3 regions of the Streptomyces sp. NPDC002125 genome follow, and region 1 is predicted to be linked to each of the others. Evidence: riboswitches for the same ligand, from Rfam matches in the RefSeq annotation. Region 1 holds a riboswitch; each other region holds the start of a gene.
What was found. A riboswitch is a leader RNA that binds a small molecule or an ion and turns the genes downstream of it on or off. The one in region 1 is predicted to bind cobalamin.
Positions count from the first base shown of each region.

Region 2: linked by a shared signal. The riboswitch ahead of ACWCQM_RS02620 (ribonucleoside-diphosphate reductase subunit alpha) and the one ahead of ACWCQM_RS36335 (ABC transporter substrate-binding protein) in region 1 are both predicted to bind cobalamin.
Region 3: linked by a shared signal. The riboswitch ahead of ACWCQM_RS34890 (energy-coupling factor ABC transporter permease) and the one ahead of ACWCQM_RS36335 (ABC transporter substrate-binding protein) in region 1 are both predicted to bind cobalamin.

Region 1 is NZ_JBSFDD010000034.1:33,228-40,327, reverse strand. It holds gene ACWCQM_RS36355 (adenosylcobinamide amidohydrolase) at 1-253, opposite strand, end outside; gene ACWCQM_RS36350 (PRC and DUF2382 domain-containing protein) at 614-1,603, shown strand; gene ACWCQM_RS36345 (ABC transporter ATP-binding protein) at 1,715-2,530, opposite strand; gene ACWCQM_RS36340 (FecCD family ABC transporter permease) at 2,527-3,576, opposite strand; gene ACWCQM_RS36335 (ABC transporter substrate-binding protein) at 3,606-4,601, opposite strand; cobalamin riboswitch at 4,705-4,891, opposite strand; gene ACWCQM_RS36330 (hypothetical protein) at 5,022-5,201, opposite strand; gene ACWCQM_RS36325 (acyl-CoA dehydrogenase family protein) at 5,198-7,096, opposite strand.
Region 2 is NZ_JBSFDD010000001.1:598,959-606,058, reverse strand. It holds gene ACWCQM_RS02635 (GlxA family transcriptional regulator) at 1-659, opposite strand, end outside; gene ACWCQM_RS02630 (hypothetical protein) at 741-956, shown strand; gene ACWCQM_RS02625 (ribonucleotide-diphosphate reductase subunit beta) at 953-1,969, opposite strand; gene ACWCQM_RS02620 (ribonucleoside-diphosphate reductase subunit alpha) at 1,969-4,365, opposite strand; cobalamin riboswitch at 4,506-4,628, opposite strand; gene ACWCQM_RS02615 (GNAT family N-acetyltransferase) at 4,682-5,182, opposite strand; gene mctP (monocarboxylate uptake permease MctP) at 5,303-6,937, opposite strand; gene ACWCQM_RS02605 (DUF3311 domain-containing protein) at 6,934-7,100, opposite strand, start outside.
Region 3 is NZ_JBSFDD010000031.1:26,031-33,130, forward strand. It holds gene ACWCQM_RS34865 (CARDB domain-containing protein) at 1-691, opposite strand, end outside; gene ACWCQM_RS34870 (DUF2470 domain-containing protein) at 1,231-1,938, shown strand; gene ACWCQM_RS34875 (terpene synthase family protein) at 2,302-3,369, shown strand; gene ACWCQM_RS34880 (50S ribosomal protein bL37) at 3,430-3,507, opposite strand; gene ACWCQM_RS34885 (hypothetical protein) at 3,693-4,211, opposite strand; cobalamin riboswitch at 4,394-4,575, shown strand; gene ACWCQM_RS34890 (energy-coupling factor ABC transporter permease) at 4,606-5,316, shown strand; gene ACWCQM_RS34895 (energy-coupling factor ABC transporter substrate-binding protein) at 5,316-5,684, shown strand; gene cbiQ (cobalt ECF transporter T component CbiQ) at 5,691-6,440, shown strand; gene ACWCQM_RS34905 (energy-coupling factor ABC transporter ATP-binding protein) at 6,437-7,100, shown strand, end outside.

The DNA of each region.
Region 1 (7,100 bases):
CGGTCGCGCCGCCGTCGTCCGCGGCGGTGTACGCCGTGACGTCGGCGGCCGTCATCAGTCCGGCGCCGGGCCCTTCGAGTGCCTCGGCGGCGGCGATCTCACGGAGGTGGCGGTCGGGGTCGAGCCGGGGGTAGCCACCGGGCACCTGCGCGTTCAGGATCCAGGCGCGCGGGCCGATCCCGCCGCCGAGCACGGCGCTGCTGCACACCCGCCAGCCCGGTCCCAGCCGCCAGACCAGATGGTGCAGGCCCAGACCGTCCTCCTGCCTGGCGAGCAGCTCGCCGCGCTGCCGGGGCAGGCGGATGCCCGTGGATCCGATGGCGCACCCCTCCCGACAGGCCGGCCGACGGTCGGCGACAGCGCGTCGATCATACGGGCGTCCTCCGTCCGCACATCCGGCGCACCCAGGCACGCGCTCACCCGAATGGCGTAACCGGTGGAGAGGGCCCACATCCGCGTGGAACGGGGCAACCGCCCCTCTTCGGTGTCCCTGGCCGCTCGCCGCCACGGCCGGGAAGTTGCACCGTCCATCCGGGTGAGGCGCGATGGAATCCGGACGCGCCACCCCAGGTGGACCCACCCACAGGACGCGCCCGGGCGAGGAGGAATCGGCATGGGAGCCGCTGACGGTTTCACGGATTCCGGAGAACTCGACGGTCTGACCGTCTACGACAGCGACGGCGAGAAGGTCGGCACTGTCGGCCGGGTGTACGTCGACGACGACACCGGAAAGCCCGACTGGGTGACGGTCAAGACCGGCATGTTCGGCATGAAGGAGAGCTTCGTACCGCTTGCCGGAGCCCGCAGCGTGGGCTCCGACCTGCACGTCGCACATACGAAGGACCGCGTCAAGGAAGCCCCCCGGGTGGACGCCGACGCGCATCTCTCCGTGTCCGAGGAGGAGGAGCTCTACCGGCACTACGGGATGACCAGGAAGGCCACCGGCCGCGGCGACGCCCGCACGACGTCCGGGACGGGAACCATGGGAGCCGCCGGTGCCGCGGGCGCTGCCGGAACCGGTACGGCTCGCACGACCTCGGCCGGACAGGCGAAGACCTCGGGCACGACGGCCGGCATGGGCACCACCGGTGCCGGCACGGGCAGGCACCGCGACATGGACACCTCCTCCACGTCCCGCCCGCTCGCCGGAGCCGGAGCGGAACGGTCCGCCGCCGGCACCGGCCGTGAGGAGATGATCCGGTCCGAGGAGCAGCTCCAGGTCGGCACGGAGGAGTACGAGAGCGGAAGGGCCCGCCTGCACAAGTACGTCGTGACCGAGAACGTCACGCGCACGGTGCCCGTGTCCCACGAGGAGGTACGCGTGGTGCGTGAGCCTCTGAAGCCGGGCGAGCGGACGACGGGTGTGAAGGGGACGAGCGAGCTCGGCGAACAGGACGTCGAGGTCACCCTGCACGCCGAACGAGCCACCGTCCGCAAGGAGGCTGTCCCGGTGGAGCGGGTCCGTCTCGAGACCAGCAAGGTCACCGAACAGAAGGAAGTCTCCGCCGAGCTCCGCAAGGAGAAGATCGACTACGCGGACGGAAAGGACATGGGCAGCGGCAAGGACACGGGCGGCGAATTCGGCCAGGGACGTCGCCGCTGACCCCTCACCCAGCGGCGGAAGGCCGCGCGACAGCACACGAGGGGCGGTCCCGGTCGGTCGACGGGCCCGCCCTCTCGTGGTGCCGCGCCGCTCGTGGGGCCGGCCCGTGCGTCACGGACTCCCCGGCAGGAACCGCACCGAGGGCCGGCCGTCCGGCCCTTCCGGCGTCACCCGCGCGCGCACGCGGTAGACATCGGCGATGAGTTCCTCGGTGATCACTTCCGAGGGCGTTCCGCCGGCCACGACGCGGCCCTTCTTCATGACCGTCACCCGGTCGCAGAACATGGCCGCCAGATTGAGGTCGTGCAGTGCGATCACCGCGGTGACGGGCAGCGCCGCGACGAGGGAGAGCAGTTCCAGCTGGTGCTGGATGTCCAGATGGTTCGTCGGCTCGTCCAGCAGCAGTTCGCGCGGCCGCTGGGCGAGCGCCCGGGCGATCTGGACACGCTGGCGCTCGCCTCCGGACAGGGTGTGCCAGGACTGGCCCGCACGGTCGGCGAGTCCGGTGCGTGCCAGCGCCTCGCGTACGGCGTCCTCGTCGTCGGGTCCGGGCGCCGACCAGGCGCGACGGTGCGGAATGCGGCCGAGGCGTACGACGTCCGCCACGTTCATCTCGACCTGGGTGACGGCGTGCTGGTCGACCACGGCGACACGGCGGGCGACACTCCTGCGGCCGGTCTCGGCGAGGGTGCGGCCGTCGAGGGTGACCACGCCCCGGCCGGGGGTCAGCACGCCCGCCATCACTCTGAGCAGCGTGGTCTTGCCCGAGCCGTTGGGTCCGAGCAGCCCGGTCGTGCTGCCGGGCGGCGGGGCGATACTCACCCCGTCCATGACGAGCCGTCCGCCCGCCTCCCGGCTGACCCGCGACGCCCTCAGCCCTTCGCCGGGCGCGGGTGCGACGGTCCCGGGGTGCTTCTGAGGGCTCATGCGCTCCTCCGCGTGCGGTAGAGAACCAGGACGAAGGCGGGTACGCCGATGAGGGAGGTGACCACGCCGACCGGAACCTCCTGAGGGTCGAGGACGGTCCTGGCCAGGGTGTCGACCCAGACCAGGAAGACGGCCCCGGCGAGCGCGGTGAGCGGCAGCAGCCGTCGGTGCCCCGAGCCGGCCAGCGCACGGGCCGCGTGCGGCAGCACGAGGCCGACGAACCCGATGGCACCCGCAGAGCTGACGAGGGCCGCCGTCAGCAGCGCGGTCGCGCAGAGCAGCACGATCCGGGTGCGGGCCACGTGCACCCCGAGAGCGGCAGCCGCGTCCTGGCCGAAGGCGAAGGCGTCGAGCGTACGGGCGTGACCCAGGCAGATCAGCAGTGTCACGGCCAGCACGGCGGAGCACATCCACACGTCGCCCCAGCCGACCCCGCTCAGGGAGCCGAGCAGCCAGAACAGCACGCCCCGGGTCTGCTCGGCGTCGGCCGCGGTCATCACCACGAAGGAGGTGAGCGCCGAGAAGAGCTGCATGGCCGCGACCCCGGAGAGGACGACCCGGTCGGTCGAGCCGCCGAGGGTGTGGCTGAGCAGCAGGACGAGGGCGAAGGAGCACAGGGCCCCGACGAATGCCCCGGCCGGGACCGGGACCACTCCCCCGCCGACGCCGAGCACGACGACCACGACCGCGCCGGTGGACGCCCCGGAGGAGACGCCGAGGACGAACGGGTCGGCGAGCGGATTGCGCAGCAGCGACTGCATCACCGTGCCGCACACCGCGAGCCCGGCCCCGCACACCGCGGCGAGCAGGGTGCGGGGCATGCGCAGGTTCCAGATGATGCCGTCGCGGATCGGGGTCAGCCGGGGTTGGGCGAGCCCGAGGTGCGAGGCCACGGCCGACCAGACGTCCGGGACGGAGATACGGGCGGGGCCGATCGTGACGGCGACCGCGACGGACAGGAGCAGCAGGGCGAGACCCCCGGCCCACAGGAGGCCGTCGCGCACGACGCGGGCTCCGGCGGCGCGGCCCGCCGGCGGCAGCTCCACGCGTACGTCCGGGGCGTGTCCGGTGTCCGTCACCCCGCGAGCCCGAACGAGCGGAGCCCGGCCGCGACGCGCTCCACGCCCTCCACGGTCCGGATCGTCGGATTCATGGCCTGGCCGCTGAGCAGGACGTACCGCTTGTGCCGTACCGCGTCCATGTTCTTCGTGGCGGGGTTGGACTCCAGGAACTCGATCTTCTTCGCGGCGCTCTCGGCCGTCTGCGACTTCCGGGTCAGGTCGCCGATGACCAGGACGTCGGGGTTCCGGTCGGCGACGGTCTCCCAGTTGATCTGGGGCCATTCCTCGTGGGTGTCGTCGAAGACGTTCTCCGCGCCGAGTTCCCCGGTGATGATGCCGGGGGCTCCGCAGCAGCCCGCCATGTAGGGGGCCTCGGAGTTGGCGAACCAGTAGAGCAGGCTCGTTCCGGACGCGTCGATGCCCTTGGTCGCGGCACCGATCCGGGCCTGGAGCCGGGCGACGAGCGCGTCGCCCCGCTCCGGTACGCCGAACACCCGCGCGAGCTCGCGTACTTCGGTGTAGACGCTGTCCATGGTGAGCGGCTTCGTACGGGAGCCGTCGCCACTGCCGCTGTTGTCCTTGGCGGTGCAGTCGGCGGGCGAGACGTACGTCGGCACTCCGAGGTCCTCGAACTGCTCGCGCGGCGCGACGCCGCCCTTGCCGAGGGTCGATTCGAACGAGGCGCTGACGAAGTCGGGTTCCACGGCGAGGACCTTCTCCGAGGAGGGGCGGTTCTCCGCGATGCGGGGGATCTTCGTCTCGGCCTTCTCCAGGCCCTTCATCACGGGATCGGTCCAGGTGGAGGTCCCGGCGAGCCGGTCGGCGAGGCCCAGGGAGAGCAGGATCTCCGTCGATCCCTGGTCCAGGGAGACCGCGTGGCGCGGTGCGGAGTCCACGGTGACGGTGCGTCCGCAGTTCGTCAGCGTCACCGGAAATCCGGCGCCGCCCCCTCCCGGTGCGGCTCCGGTGGTCCCGGTGCCGCCGCATGCGGTCAGCAGGACAAGTCCCATGAGGACCGGGGTGGTTCGGCGTGCGGTGCTGGCTATGGGCGGCACAGGGTCCCTCGGCGTCTCTGGGCTCATGCGCGGAGCCCGTACGGAGTTCCGCTCCCGGGTGCGGAAGCGGGTGCCAGCAGGTCTTCGGACTCGGGTTCGTCCGGACGGGGCGCCTTCCCGGGGCACCCGAGGATGTCCCAGTGGCCGTGGCCCCGCCCGTCCCCCTCACCGCTGCGCGTCAGCTCCGGATTCGCACCGGATTCCCTGACTCCACGTGGAGTGTGACTGGCGTCTGCAAGCTATCACGCGACGTGACGGCGGCTTCTGCGGCCGGTGCGGATCTCACTTCCGGGGCCCTCGGCCGGTACGACGGGCAGGGCCGGTACGGCGGGCGGGACGTCGTCCTCCGTACCGGCCGGCAGGTCCTCGGGCGGGTCAGCCCTTGGGGCGAACCGATTCGCCGCGGCGTCTGCGCGGTCCCCCTCCCACGCGGGCGAGCACGGACACCGTGCCCCAGTAGGCCAGCAGGACCGCGCTCGTGCCGAGGATCTCCAGGCCCTCCGCGACGCGGCGGCCCATCGGCCGTGCCTCACGGGCCGGGGACGGGGCGCTCATCGGGCGTCCGCCGGACCGCTGTTCCAGGGGCCCCGGGGGTCGTCGTAGGCGTCGGCGTAGCCGGGCCCCGCGATGGGCCAGTCGGCGAGCAGTTCAGCGGGCAGGGCGAAGGAGTCGGCCAGTTGGGGGGCGTGCGCGGCGACGGCCGTGATCAGCTCCTCGGCGGTCTCGGCCAGTGCCTCGGTCTGAACGGCGCTCAGCAGGCCCGCGGCCAGCAGGTCGCCGCTGTTGCGGGCGACCCACTCCACGGCGAACAGCCGCTCCAGTTCCCCCAGCCGCTCTCTCGCCGCCCCCTCGGGCAGTGCGGCGCGGGCCTCGGCGTAGGCCTCGGCGGCGTGCCGGTAGGCATAGGCCTCGACTCCCCGGATCGCGGGCCCGGACGCCGCGTTCCACTGCGCGAGGACGTCGGTGTCCGGCACCCGCAGCGCCCGGGTCCTGGCGCGGTCGAACCAGATGTCCTCCACCGCGGCGAGGAGCCGGACCAGGAAGCGCGGGTCGGCGAGGTCGCCGGGCTCGCCGGTCCCCTCGCGCCCGGGCTCGGCGGGAACACGGCCGGGCCCGTCCGGCCCGGCCGGGACACTCCCCGGCGCGTCCGGCCCGGCCGAGAGGAGCAGGTCGGCCGCCGCCTTGGCGTAGAGGGCGATGTTGTCGCCCTCGGCCGTGATGGCGCCCTCCACACCCGTGACGAGTTCGGTCATGCCGTTGTTCTCCAGCAGCGCCTGCGCGCCGCAGCGTTCACGGCTCTCGACGATGACCTCCCGGGCCCGCCAGGTGATCCATGCCTTGGCGACGTCGACGAGCGTCCCCGCCTCGGCCCTGCCGCCCTCCTCCGTACAGCTCTCCCAGCGCTCCTGTGCCCTGCGGTGCAGCAGGCTCATGGCGAAGACCTTGGCCATGGCCGAGGCGAGCGGCCCGTGGTGGGTGCGGTGGGCGTTGACCGGTACGGGCGGTGTGCGCCGGGAGCCGGAGATCATCCGGTGGCCCCCGTAGCGCACGGCGACCGCCAGGGTCGCGCGGGCCGAGCCCGCCGCGCAGGCGCTCATCGAGACCCGGCCGTGGATGACCCTGCCGATCGAGGTCAGGAAGCGCCGCCGCCTGTCCCCCGGTGCCGTCCTGAACTCCCCCCGGGCGCCCTCCTCCCGGTCGGCTCCCAGCAGGGCGTCACGTGCCACGAAGAGCTGGTCGAAGGAGGTCAGACAGTGGTCCACGGGGCTGCCCATCCGGGCGGGCAGCCGCCGCACCCTGATGCCGGGCAGCGCGCGCTCCTCGTCGGTGAGCGGCACCAGGAAGAGGCGTACCCCGTGGTCGGAGCCGTCGGCCACCAGACGTGCGGCGACCAGCCCGGACTTGGCCCCGCCCGCCGGGCTGGTGTTGGGCATGAACTTCTGCGCGCCCGCGTTCGGGGTGTGCAGGACGAATCCGTCGCGCTCGCGGTCGTACGTCGCGGTGGTCTCCATGGCCGCCGCGTTGTTTCCGTGTGCCACCTCCGTGCACAGGAACGTGCCGATGCGGCGCAGGGACAGATAGTCCGACAGGTCCCGGTGGCCCGCGCCGTCCTGATCGAGGAGGCTGCCGAGGAAGAGGTTGTAGTGGATGCCCGCGACGGTGGTCAGCGCGGGGTCGACCGGCCCGAGCCAGGCGTGCAGGGCGGCCAGGGCGCGTGGGTCGGCGGCGAGGCGCGCCCCGCTGTCGAGGGAGAGGTTGAGGACCCGCAACCGGTCGTAGGCGAGTTCCAGTCGCTCTTCGGGCGTTCCCCCGGCGGGGCGGCGGAACGGTTCTGTGCTGATCAGCCGCTGCCAGAAGCCGTGTTCGCGGCGGTGTTCCGGACCGAGGAGGACGGCGGTCAGCAGTTCGGTGGTGGACGGTGGAGCGGTTTCGGTGAGGGTCACGGTCATACCG
Region 2 (7,100 bases), on a different contig from region 1:
CAGGCGAGCGTCTCACCGACCGTGTCGCACCGGGTGCGCGGCAGCGGCCGCTTGATGTACTGCGCCTGCCCTCCGTCCCGGTGCGGCGGCACCACCATGCGGCGGGCGATGGCGTTCGCGACGGCGGGCCCGTGCGCCTGGCGGACGAGGTGCAGAGCGGCGTCGATCCCCGCGGCCGTGCCCGCCGACGTGATGACCGGGCCGTCGTCGACGTAGAGCACGTCCGGCTCCACACGGGCCTGCGGGAAGCGGCGGGCCAGCTCCTCCGCGTGCCGCCAGTGGGTGGTGCAGCGGCGGCCGTCCAGCAGCCCGGCGGCGCCGAGGACGAACGCGCCGGAGCAGACGCTCAGGACCCGCGCCCCGCGCTCCACGGCCCGGCGCAGGGCGTCCAGGACCTCCACGGGATACTCCCGCCCCACGAAGTGGCTCCCCGCCGGTACGGCGACGAGGTCGGCCTCCTCCAGGCGGTCCAGACCGTGGGGGGTGCTGATGGTGAACCCGGCGTGCGTCCGGAGGACGGGCCCCTCCGCCGACACCACCGCGAAGTCGGTGACCGGCAGCCCTTCGTCGGAGCGGTCGAGCCCGAACACCTCGCACAGGACGCCCAGTTCGAAGGGATGGACCTCGTCGAGCAGCAGAGCGGCGACATTCTTCAGCATGAGATGAGTGTGGCAGTAATTCGATGCTGCATGACAGTCCTGCCACTGCCGGAATCGAGCCGCACGGACGACAGTAGAGCCATGAACACATTCCTGAGCTTCCTGTCCATAGCCGTACTTTTCGCCCTCGTCCTGCTGCCCGCGGTCCTCGGGCTCGCCCGCGAGCGCCGCATCGACCGCGAGCTGCGGGAGGCGGCGGAACGCCGCCACGAGGCGCAACCCCCGGAAACGGCAGGCGCCGCGCGGCCGTTCACGGCCACGCGGCGCCCCCACCTCAGGTCCTGGGCCAGGATCTAGAAGTCGTCGTCGAAGCCGACCGACCCCTCCACCGCCACCTGGTACGCGGAGGGACGGCGCTCGAAGAAGTTGGTCAGCTCCTGCACCCCCTGGAGCTCCATGAACGAGAACGGGTTCTCGGAGCCGTAGAGCGGCGGGAAGCCGAGCCGGGTGAGCCGCTGGTCGGCGACGCACTCCAGATACTGGCGCATCGACTCGGTGTTCATCCCCGGCAGGCCCTCGCCGCACAGATCGCGGCCGAACTGCAGCTCCGCCTCGACGGCCTCCTTCAGCATGTCGGTGACCTGCTGCTGGAGGGCGTCGTCGAAGAGGTCCGGCTCCTCCTTGCGGACGGTGTCCACGACCTCGAACGCGAAGTTCATGTGCATCGTCTCGTCACGGAACACCCAGTTGGTGCCCGTGGCGAGGCCGTGCAGCAGACCGCGCGAGCGGAACCAGTAGACGTAGGCGAACGCGCCGTAGAAGAACAGCCCCTCGATGCACGCGGCGAAGCAGATCAGATTGAGCAGGAAGCGGCGGCGGTCGGCCTTCGTCTCCAGCCGCTCGATCTTCTCGACCGAGTCCATCCACCGGAAGCAGAACTGAGCCTTCTCGCGGATCGAGGGGATCTCCTCGACCGCGTCGAAGGCCGCCGCGCGGTCCTCCGGGTCGGGCAGATAGGTGTCGAGCAGCGTCAGATAGAACTGGACGTGCACGGCCTCCTCGAACAGCTGGCGCGACAGGTACAGCCGCGCCTCGGGGGAGTTGATGTGCTTGTAGAGCGTCAGCACCAGGTTGTTGGAGACGATCGAGTCCCCCGTCGCGAAGAACGCGACCAGCCGGCCGATCATGTGCTGCTCGCCCGGCGACAGCTTGGCGAGGTCGGCGACGTCCGAGTGGAGGTCGACCTCCTCGACGGTCCAGGTGTTCTTGATCGCGTCCCGGTAGCGCTCGTAGAAGTCCGGGTAGCGCATGGGGCGCAGGGTCAGCTCGAAGCCCGGGTCGAGCAGGTTCTTGTTCTCGGTGGTGCTCATTACTGGCAGGCCTCGCAGGACTCGGGGTTTTCGAGGGAGCAGGCGATCGCGTCCGCGTCGGGAGCGGCTGCCTGCTGCACGGGAATCGGAGCGGCGGCGACGGCCGTCCCGGACGCCGCGCGGGCGATCCGGGTCGCCGGGCGCGAACGCAGGTAGTACGTCGTCTTCAGCCCCTGCTTCCAGGCGTACGCGTACATCGAGGAGAGCTTGCCGATCGTCGGCGTCTCCAGGAACAGGTTCAGCGACTGGCTCTGGTCGAGGAACGGCGTACGGGCCGCCGCCATGTCGATCAGACCGCGCTGCGGGATCTCCCACGCCGTGCGGTACAGCGCCCGCACGTCCTCGGGGATCCAGGCGAAGCCCTGCACGGAGCCGCTCGCCTCGCGCAGTGCCTCGCGGGTCCGGGCGTCCCAGACGCCGAGCTTCTTCAGCTCGTCCACCAGGTAGGCGTTGACCTGGAGGAACTCACCGCTGAGCGTCTCGCGCTTGAAGAGGTTGGAGACCTGCGGCTCGATGCACTCGTAGACCCCGGCGATCGAGGCGATCGTCGCCGTCGGCGCGATGGCGAGCAGCAGCGAGTTGCGCATCCCGCTCTTCGCGATCCGGGCGCGCAGGGCGTCCCAGCGCTCCGGCCAGTTCAGCTCGGTGGCGTAGTGGTCGGGGTGCAGCACGCCCCGGGCGGCGCGGGTCTCGGACCAGGCGGGCAGCGGGCCGGACCTCTCGGCCAGGCCGCAGGAGGCCTCGTAGGCGGCGAGCATGATGCGCTCGGAGATCTTCGTGGAGAGCGCGCGGGCCTCGGGGGAGTCGAAGGGCAGCCGCAGCTGGAAGAAGACGTCCTGGAGGCCCATCGCGCCGAGACCCACCGGCCGCCAGCGGGCGTTGGAACGCCCGGCCTGCTCGGTCGGGTAGAAGTTGATGTCCACGACACGGTCCAGGAAGGTCACCGCCGTACGCACGGTGGCGTCCAGCCGCTCCCAGTCGATGGTGCCGTCGGCGACGAACGCGCCGAGGTTGACCGACCCCAGGTTGCAGACAGCCGTCTCACCGTCGTCGGTGACCTCCAGGATCTCGGTGCAGAGGTTCGAGGAGTGGACGACCCTGCCCGGCTCGGCGGTCTGGTTCGCCGTGCGGTTGGACGCGTCCTTGAACGTCATCCAGCCCTGGCCGGTCTGCGCGAGGGTGCGCATCATGCGCCCGTAGAGCTCACGGGCCGGCATGGTCTTGCGGGCCAGCCCCTTGGCCTCGGCGGCGCGGTACGCGGCGTCGAACTCGTCGCCCCACAGGTCCACCAGCTCGGGGGCGTCCGCCGGGGAGAACAGCGACCACTCGGTGTCCGCGTCGACCCGGCGCATGAACTCGTCCGGGATCCAGTGCGCCAGGTTGAGGTTGTGCGTACGCCGCTGGTCCTCACCGGTGTTGTCGCGCAGCTCCAGGAACTCCTCGATGTCCGCGTGCCAGGTCTCCAGATAGACCGCGGCGGCACCCTTGCGCCGGCCCCCCTGGTTGACCGCCGCGACCGAGGCGTCGAGCGTCTTCAGGAACGGCACGATGCCGTTGGAGTGCCCGTTCGTCCCCCGGATGAGTGAACCGCGCGCGCGGATACGGGAGTAGGAGAGGCCGATACCGCCCGCGTGCTTGGAGAGGCGCGCCACCTGGTGGTAGCGGTCGTAGATGGAGTCGAGCTCGTCCAGCGGTGAGTCCAGCAGATAGCAGGAGGACATCTGCGGGTGCCGGGTGCCGGAGTTGAAGAGGGTGGGGGAGGAGGGCAGATAGTCCAGCCGGCTCATCAGGCCGTACAGCGCGGCGACCTCCTCCAGGGCGCGCTCGGAGGTGTCCTCGGCGAGCCCGGCGGCGACGCGCAGCATGAAGTGCTGCGGGGTCTCGACGACCTCGCGGGTGAGCGGGTGGCGCAGCAGATAGCGGCTGTACAGCGTCCGCAGCCCGAAGTAGCCGAAGCGGTCGTCGGCCCCGTCGGCGAGCGCCTGCCCGACCAGCGCGTCCAGAGCGTCTGCGTGCAGCGCGACGAACTCCGCCGTACGGTCCGCGATCAGGCCCTCGCGGTGTCCGGTGGCGACCGAGGCCGAGAAGGAGACCGCCCCCTGTCCGGCCGCCTCGTCCGCGATGGTGCGGGTGAGGAGCCGCGCGGCGAGCCGGGAGTAGGCCGGGTCCTCGGAGATCAGGCCGGCGGCGGCCTCGGTGGCCAGCGAGCGCAGCTCGGCCTCGTCCGCCCGCGCGCTCCGGCCGCGCAGCGCGGCGGCGGCGACCCGTCCGGGGTCGGTGTCGGGCAGATCGGCGGTGAGACCGGTCAGGGTCCGCAGCAGGGCGGTCCCGGGGGCGTCGGCCGCAAGGCCTTCGGATTCCTCGGCCGAAACCGGATCGGCTGGCGCGATGGTCACTGGGGCTATCCCTCGCTCGGCTCTGGGCCTGCGGGAGCGGGGCAGCCGGGGCACGACCGAGCCCGCGAAAGGGCAGCACGGCGTGCACGGCGTCCACCGGCCCTCCGCGGGGCCCGGACGTCTCGGCGTCCGGTTCGGTCGAGCCGGACGCGCTGTCGACAGGTCTTCGGACTTCGGGTGCGCCGAAGCACACCGATCACACCGTTGCGGGACAGTTCCGGATTCGCACCGGATTCCCCTGCGGCGACAGCGAGGTCGAGCATACATGTGGGGGCTGCCTGCTGAGGCAGCCCCCACATGTTGTGTCGCGGAGGAGTCAGAGAGCCAGGCGGTACGTCAGCAGCCGGAGGGCGGGCAGCGGGTTCCAGTCCCGCTCCGGGGTCCGTACGAAGCCGAGGCGCTCATAGATCCGGTGGGCGCCACGCATGGCCGGCTGCGTCGACAGGACGATCCCGGAGCACCCTCCGGCGGCACTCGCCCGGTCCACGCACGCCCGTACGAGCGCCTCGCCCGCGCCCCGTCCACGAGCCTCCGGGGATACGGCGAGCATCCGGAACTCGGCCTCGTCCGCGGCGGCGACGTCCGCCCACGGGCCGCCGGACGCGACGTAGGTGACGCCGCCCAGCAGCCGGCCGTCGCCGTCGACCGCGACCAGCACCTCGGTCTCGGCCGCTCGCTGCCCGACGGCGCGGAGCTTCTCCAGATAGGGGTCGTCGGCGCCGAGGTCCAGGAGCCCGTCCCTGAGATACGCCTCGGCGGTGATCCCGGCCAGGGCCTCGTACTGCGCGGGCCGGATCCGCCTGATCGATAGGTCCATGGGCGCAGTCTGCCGCAGCCGGACGAGGGGACGCCTCCCTGTTTCCGGGGGCACGAACGACGCCGTCCCGGCAGGGTGGACCCTGCCGGGACGGCGTCGCCCTCCTGGTGCCCGCGGGGGTCAGTGACCGCCCGGGGCACCCACCGTGGCGGGCGGGAGCTTCTCCTGGACGCCGGGGTCGCCCACGTCCGCGGTGTAGTCGGACGGGGACGTCTCGTCGATGCCCGCCGGGGCCTTCACCGCGTTGAGGACGAAGGTCAGCACGACCACGACGAGGACGTTCAGCACGAACGCGGTGAGACCGATGTAGCCGATCTCGCCGATGCCCGGGATCTCCTTCGAGGACCCGCCGAAGTGCTTCTGGGTCGGGCTGGCGACACCGTACGCGGCCACCGTGCCGTAGATCATGCCGACCGCCCAGCCGGCGATCAGGGCCCAGCGGTGGAACCACCGGGTGAACAGGCCGCCCACCAGGGCGGGCATCGTCTGGAGGATCCAGATGCCGCCCAGCAGCTGGAAGTTGATCGCGACCGTCTTGTCCATGGTGAGGACGAAAGCGAGCGCGCCGACCTTCACCAGCAGCGAGACCAGCTTGGAGACCTTGGTCTCCTGGGCCGGGGTCGCGTCGGGCTTGATGAAGTCCTTGTAGATGTTGCGGGTGAAGAGGTTCGCCGCGGCGATCGACATGATCGCGGCCGGCACCAGCGCGCCGATACCGATCGCGGCGAAGGCCACACCCGCGAACCAGTCCGGGAACATGTTCTCGAACAGCTGCGGGATCGCGAGCTGTCCGTTGTCCACCTTGATCCCGGCGGCGATCGCCATGAAGCCGAGCAGGGCCAGCAGACCCAGCATCAGCGAGTACAGCGGCAGGATCGTCGTGTTGCGCCGGATCACCTCACGGCTGCGGCTGGAGAGCGTCGCCGTGATCGAGTGCGGATACATGAAGAGGGCCAGTGCCGAGCCCAGTGCCAGGGTGGCGTACACCCACTGGCCGGAGGCGCCCGGCGCGAGTCCGGCCACGGGTTTGCCCGCCGCCTCGTTCGCCGCCGAGAACTTCTCGTTCGCCGCGGCGAAGATGTTGTCGAAGCCGCCCAGCTTTATCGGGATGTAGATGATCGCCACCGCGATGACGAGGTAGATCAGGCCGTCCTTGACGAACGCGATCAGCGCCGGCGCACGCAGGCCCGAGGAGTAGGTGTACGCCGCGAGGACCGCGAACGCGATCAGCAGCGGCAGGTCCTTGATGAACCAGTGCGTGGTCTCGCCGCCGCCGACTCCCATGACGTCCAGCACGGCCTGGATGCCGACCAGCTGGAGCGCGATGTACGGCATCGTGGCGAGGATGCCCGTGAGGGCGACCGCCAGCGAGAGCCCCTTCGAGCCGAAGCGCCCCCGGACGAAGTCCGAGGTGGTGACGTAGCCGTGCTTGTGCGAGACCGACCACAGACGCGGCAGGAAGGTGAAGATGAGCGGATAGATGAGGATCGTGTAGGGGACCGCGAAGAAGCCGGCCGCCCCCGCCGCGTAGACCGCCGCAGGGACCGCGACGAAGGTGTACGCCGTGTAGAGGTCGCCGCCCAGCAGGAACCAGGTCACCCAGGTGCCGAACGACCGTCCGCCCAGGCCCCATTCGTCGAGGCTGGCCTCGTTCTCGGCCTTGCGCCAGCGCGCGGCCATGAATCCGATGACCGTGACGGCCAGGAAGAAGAAGATGAACACGGCGAGTGCGACGCCGTTCACACCGTCCTTCATGCGGAAGCACCTCCCTTGCGGGCGCGCTGGTCACGCTGCCACAGCTTGTACGCGACCATGGTGAGCGAGGTCGAGATGAGCACCCAGAGCATCTGGTACCAGTAGAAGAACGGGATGCCGATGAAGGTCGGTTCGATCTTTGCGTACGAGCCCACCCAGAGCA
Region 3 (7,100 bases), on a different contig from region 1:
TGTCGGCGTCGGCGCCGAGCTTCACCGTGAGGGTGGAGGGATGGCCGTCGGACTCCCAGTACGTGGCGGGCTTGCCGTCATTGGCGTTGGCCGCCACATAGATCTGGGTGACGGACGACGCCTCGATGGGTCTGTTCAGTGCCAGGTTGGAGCCGTTCGCGGGCGGCGGGCCCGATTCCTCGTCGCCGTAGACCTCCACCTGGGAGAGCTGAGCGGCGTTCCAGCCGGTGTTCGCGGTCACCTGTACGCGGATGTAGCGCACCTGCTCGGCGGTGAGGCCGATGGTGACGGAGTTGGCCGCCGACGGGCTGAACACCCGTGCGGCCGAGGCGGCGAGGGCGCTGTACGTGTTTCCGTCCGTGCTGCCCTGGACGGCGAGCGTCTGGGTGCGCGCCTCCCAGGTGGTGGGGAGTCTGAGCACCACCTGATCGATGTCGAACCGCCCGCCGAGGTCGATCCGGACCCACTGCGGGAAGGTGCCCGCGCTCTCCCAGTAGGTCTGCTGGCTGCCGTCGGTGACGTTCGACGCCGGATAGGCGCCGTGCGAACCGCCGGCCGTCACCTGCTTGCCCAGGGCCAGGTCGGTGCGTTGCGCGGCTGCCGTGGCGCTGACCGGCAGGAGGCCGACGGTCATCAGCGCGGCCGTTACCGCGCCGAGGACCAACCGTCGGCCGAGTTGCTTCCATCTCATGCTGTCCTCTGTTCCGTTGGCCTCACCGATGGGGGGTATGACGGGACGCCGACAGGAGCGGGGAGCATGCCTCCCGCCGGGAACTCGCGCATATTGCTTAGGATTTTGAGTGATCTCGTCAATATTTTGCGGTGTCGCGGAGACAGGTTTCTAGCAGCCCGGACTTTTGTCAACGGTCCTCGCACGGACACCACGGGCACACCCGCCCGCCGCGCCGCTCGGGGCGGGGGCGGGGCGTCGCAAGGCGGCAGGCCGGATGCCTACATGTGAACGGCGTTCGCGGCCGCACGCGGGGCCGGAGAGACGTGGGGGCGGATCAGAAGAACCGCGACAGGCAGAACTCGTGCCCACGGGCACGGCGCAGCGCCTGAGCAGGCGCCGGGCAGGCCGCCCGGCGTCCGCTCAGGCGTGCGCGGGACAGGGAATCGGCCTATGGATACGGGTGCAGTGCTGTCCCGGACCCGGTCAATAGGTTAGGTTAGGCATGCCTAAGTAATCGCCATGAGGTCTCCCCCACCCCGCTCCCCTGGAGAACTTGGATGCGTCCTTTCGACTCCCGCGTCACACACCCGACCCCGGCCGAACGCGTGCTGTCCATCCTGATGGCGGCCCACTCGATGACGGTGGTGAGCGACGGGCACGAGCCCGTCGAGGTCCACCGCCTCGACGGCACGGGCGCGATGGGCCACATCCACCTGCACGAACCGGCCGAGGCCGGCCAGCCGCAGTCCGGTCCGCGCATCCCGGTCCGGCTGGAGTTCACCGACATCGCTCCCACCCCCGTGCGGGACCGGACGCGCGCCCGCGTCACCGTGACCGGGCTGCTCTCGGCCCCGTACAGCACGGAGACCGCGGAGAGCACCTGCATGGAGTTCGGGCAGGCGGTCATCGAGGACCACACGGGGCGGGCCTTCGTGACGCTGGACGAACTGCAGGACACGGAGCCCGATCCCATCGCCACCAGCGAGGCGGGGATGCTGACCCACCTCGTGGACGAGCACGGCGAACTCGTCCCGCTGCTGCTGCGCCTCGTGCAGCCGCAGCCGGGCAAAGGCGTCCTGCGTGTGCACCCGCTGGCCATGGACCGGTACGGCGTGACGCTGCGCCTGGAGTACCCCGGCAGCCACCGCGACGTCCGGCTGCCGTTCGCGAAGGCCGTGACCCGGATCGACCAGGCGGGCCCTCAGATCCACGCCATGCTGGCCGCCGCCCGCCGCGCCTCCCACCGCAACCAGCTGCTGGCCTGAACCAGCCGGAGCGCGCGGCCCCCGGGTCCCACGGGCTCGTGGGGGCCGGCGGCTCCCGGCACGGGCACGGCAGGCTCCCCGGGATGCCGTCCACCACGGCCCGGAGAAACAGACGGACCGTCAGCACAAGAGTTGGCTTCAGGCCAAGTGCGCCCCGGAGGCGATCACCCGCGAATCATGCATGATCGACGGCATTTGCCCCCTCTACGAGGCCAAATGGCGCCGCCGCACGGCGAACCCGTTACTCGGTGGATACCCGTGCGTAAGCCCAACCCGGCTCAAATCGGCCGTAGCCGCTGCTCGTACGCCTTGCTAACTTCCCGGTCCCAGAGGCAGTGAGACGTACGTGTGAAAGGGAAGCACATGACCTCCCCGGCTCCAGCGCCCAAGATCCCTCAGCTGTGGGTTCCCCTTCCCTCGGGTATCCACCCGCAGTGGCGTGAGATCGACGCCAACTCGGCTGCCTGGCTCGACCGTTACGGCCTCTACTCCGACCCGGCGCAACGCGAGCGGCTGACGCGCATAGCCGTGGGCGAGATCACGAGCCGGGGAGCGCCCGACGGACGGCTCGCGCCCCTCCAGTGGACCGCCGACTTCCTGATGTGGCTCTTCGCGTTCGACGACGAGTACTGCGACGAGGGGCCGGTCGCGATGTCTCCCGACGCCACCCTGCTGATGATCACCAAGCTCCAGCGGATCATCGACGTCCCTTGGACCGCCGCCACCGACGACAACTACAGCGCCGCGCTGCACGAGCTGCGCATGCGGCTCGACGGACTGACGACTCCGGTGCAGACCGCCCGCTGGGCCGCCAGCTTCCGGGCGTACCTCCAGGGTCAGGTCTGGATGGCCGCCAACAGTGCCTACGGACGGATACCCACGCTCTCCGACCATCTGGCGGTCCGGCTGGACTCCTCCGGGGTCAAGATCTTCTCGACGCTCAGCGAGATCATCCACGGGTACGACCTCCCCGCGGCGGACTACGAGCGCCATGACGTACGGGCGTTCGTCGAGGTCTTCGCCGCGATCATCGGCTGGTCCAACGACCTGGTCTCCTACCACAAGGAGCGCGAACGGAGCCACGAGGGATTCGGGAACATCGTCGACCTGATCGCCCACGAGCGGAACTGCCCGCTCGACGAGGCGGTGGCCGAGGCCGCCACCATGCACACCAGCGCCATGACCCTCTACCTCCGGCTCCGCGACCAGATCCTGGCCGCCGCCGGCCCGGAGCTCCGCCGGTGGATCACGGGCTGCGACTCCTGGATCCGTGCCGACTACGACTGGTCGCTCACGACCAACCGGTACGTCAATCCGGAGAACCCCGCCGACCTGCCGTCCGGCTCCGCGGCGGCCCCGCTGCGCGCGGCGGCGGACAAGCCGCTGCCGATCGACAGCATCGCCTGGTGGTGGACCCATCTGAAGGACTGAGACTGCCGGGAGACGCTTCGGGGAGCGGCGCGCGCCGCTCCCCGGTCCGTCGGCGCGCCCTCAGGTCTGGGGACGGCTGCCGTGGTTCGCGCCGTTCTTGCGGCGGGCCTTCTTCTTACGACGTCGCTTCGAGGACATCGATCCCTCCTCATCCTGTAGTTTCTGCACACTTTCAACCGAAATGTCACTTCCGGCAACCACAGTGCCCCTTACCCGTCGGCGCGGCGGTAAACACCAGGTCCGGCCGCATCCGGGTGGCGTGCGCCACGGCGCCGGGGAGGGCCGGCGGAGCACGACGGGCCGACGGGCGTCCGGGGCCGGCGTCAGTGCCCGGCGGAGACCTTCACCAGCACGACCGCGACCCCGATCGCCGCGTCGGCCACGCCCGCCAGCACCGCCGTGAACACACCGCCTCCCAGGCGCACTCCACCCACGCAGCCCCAGAGGAAGAGCGAGACGACGCCCAGGACGGCCGCCGTCATCAGCGCGGTGGACAGATACAGGACGTCCAGGGCGGCGAGGGCGATCATCACGGACGGGCTCACCGCGCACGACAGCAGAGGGCTGCTGACGTAGAGCATGCGGCGCAACTCGTGCCCCCTGGCGAAGTGCCGGTGGACCGTGCGGTGGGCCTGCTGGTCGGCCACGAGCGCCGCGAGCCACAGCCCCAGTGCGGTCGTCAGGACCGTGGCCAGGGCGCCTGCGGCACCGGCGTTGCTCAGGGACAGGCCCACCACCACGGCGATCATCGTGATCGTCGCGTAGATGCGCTCCTTGAGCCGGCCCGCCATCACGTCGGCCGCCTTCTCCTGCGGCACTCCTGATCGCCCGTCCTCCGACATCCGGTCTCCCTCACCGCGCGTACGTCACGCGACCCCGTTCCGGCACCTTCCGGCGCCGTGGCCGCGGCCCTCAGCATGCCTGGCCGGCCACCGTGATCCCGGAACCGTCCCCGGCGGGCCGCACGGGGAGTCACGCAGGGCGCGCGCGGGTGGGCCCGCTTGTCACCGTCCCCGGCCTGGGGCTAGTGTCGCCACGCCTTGGTGAACGGGAAATCGGTGCGATACCGGTGCGGCCCTCGCCACTGTGATCGGGAAGTCCGGCTCCGGCCCTCACGGGCAGCCACTGGGTCCTCGGACCCGGGAAGGCGGAGCACGGGCGGTGTCACCCGTAAGCCAGGAGACCGGCCAAGGCACTTCAACCATCCACGAGGTGCTGGAGAGGGTCTGCTGAGCCATGCACATAGCCGAGGGTTTTCTGCCTCCGGCGCACGCGATCGCCTGGGGTGTCGCGTCCGCGCCGTTCGTCGTCCACGGAGTCCGTTCACTCACCCGTGAGGTCCGGGAGAACCCCGAGAGCACACTGCTCCTCGGGGCCGCCGGGGCCTTCACGTTCGTCCTGTCCGCGCTGAAGCTCCCTTCGGTGACGGGGAGTTGCTCGCATCCCACCGGCACCGGGCTGGGAGCGATCCTGTTCCGCCCGCCGATCATGGCGGTCCTGGGCACCATCACCCTGCTGTTCCAGGCCCTGTTGCTGGCCCACGGCGGCCTGACCACGCTCGGCGCCAACGTCTTCTCGATGGCGATCGTCGGGCCCTGGGCCGGATACGCGCTCTACCGAGTGCTGCGCAGGAGCGGCGTGCCGCTGATGGCCGCGGTGTTCTTCGGAGCGTTCGCCGCCGACCTGTCCACCTACTGCGTCACCAGCGTGCAGCTGGCGCTCGCCTTCCCGGACCCGGGCAGCGGTTTCCTGGGCGCGCTCGGCAAGTTCGGCTCCATCTTCGCGGTCACCCAGATCCCACTGGCGGTGAGCGAGGGGCTGCTCACCGTGCTGGTGATGCGGCTGCTCGTGCAGTCCAGTAAGGGCGAGCTGACGAGGCTCGGCGTGTTCCTCAGCGGGAAGCGGGCCGGCACGAAGACGGCGGAGAAGACCGGGGCGGTGGCGTGATGAACAGGAACGCGAAGATCAACGGTCTGCTGCTGCTCGTGGTGGCCGCGCTGGCCGTCCTGCCTCTGGCCCTCGGCCTCGGCGACGACGAGAAGGAGCCGTTCGCCGGCGCCGACGCCCAGGCCGAGACGGCGATCACCGAGATCGATCCCGGCTACGAACCCTGGTTCTCCCCGCTGTACGAACCGCCTTCCGGGGAGATCGAGTCGGCCCTGTTCGCCCTCCAGGCCGCGCTCGGCGCGGGCGTCCTCGCGTACTACTTCGGCCTGCGGCGCGGACGCCGCCAGGGCGAACTGCTCGCCACGGCACGGCTCGATGCCGCGGGCACCGGAAGCGGCGCCGGGCAGTCCCCGGCGCGGGGGGCCTGAGGGCGGGTGCTGCCGATCGACGCGGCGGCGCACAGCAGTCACTGGCGCCGCCGCCATCCCCTGGACAAGGCCGTGCTCGGCCTCGGTTTCACGGTGCTGGCGATCTCGCTGCCGCCCTGGCCCGGAGCCGCCCTCGTCCTCGTCACCGCGCTCGCCGTGCTGCTCGGCCCGGCGGGCGTGCCCGTGCGCCGGCTGTGGCGGGCCTACCGGGTGCCGCTGGGCTTCTGTGTCACCGGGGCCGCCACCCTCCTCGTCCAGGTCGGCGGCCCCGGGGGGCTCGTCTCCCTGGCCGACGGCGGTCCCGTACGCGCCGGGGAGCTGCTGCTGCGCACCTCGGCCGCTTCGCTCGGTGTCCTGCTGTTCGCCTTCACCACCCCGATGTCCGACCTGCTGCCCCGTCTGGTCCGGGCGGGGGTGCCCGCGCCGGTGGTGGACGTCGCCCTGGTGACGTACCGGATGAGTTTCCTGCTGCTCGACTCGATGCGCCGGATCAGGCAGGCGCAGGCCGCCCGGCTCGGGCACACCGGCCGGGCCGCTGCCTGGCGGTCCCTGGCCGGGCTCGGCGCCACCGCGTTCGTCAGGGCTTTTGACCGCGCGGCCCGGCTCCAGGCGGGGCTCGCCGGACGCGGTTACGACGGCACCTTGCGTGTCCTGGTGCCCGAGGCCCGCGTCTCCGTCAGGTTCACGGCCGTGAGCGTCACGCTGCTCGCGGCGCTCGCCGCCCTGACCTTCGTCCTTGAGAGGCCGCTGTCATGAGCGACTCCGTACTCCTCGCCCTGCGGGGCGCTTCCTTCGCCTACGAGGACGGGCCCGAGGTGCTGGGCGGCCTCGACTTCGACGTACGCGAGGGCCGTGCTCTCGCCCTGCTCGGCCGCAACGGCAGTGGCAAGACCACGCTGATGCGGCTGCTCAGCGGCGGACTGCGCCCGCGCGAGGGCCGGTTGACGGTCCAGGGGGGCCCGGCCACCTACGACCGCAAAGGGCTGACCCGGCTGCGGACGACGGTACAGCTGGTCGTGCAGGACCCGGACGACCAGCTGTTCGCCGCTTCCGTCGCGCAGGACCTGTCGTTCGGGCCGCTGAATCTGGGGCTGCCCGACACGGAGGTCCGGGGCAGGGTGGACGAGGCGCTCGCCGCCCTCGACATCGGGCACCTGGCCGACCGTCCGACCCATCTCCTCTCCTACGGACAGCGCAAGCGGACCGCCATCGCGGGGGCGGTCGCGATGCGCCCTCGCGTGCTGATCCTCGACGAGCCGACCGCCGGGCTCGACCCGGACGGCCAGGAGCGGCTGCTCGACACCCTCGGCTCGCTCCGCGCGAGCGGCACGACCGTGGTGATGGCCACGCACGACGTCGATCTCGCCCTGCGCTGGGCCGACGACTGCGCGGTCCTCACCCCGGGAGGTGTCCGCT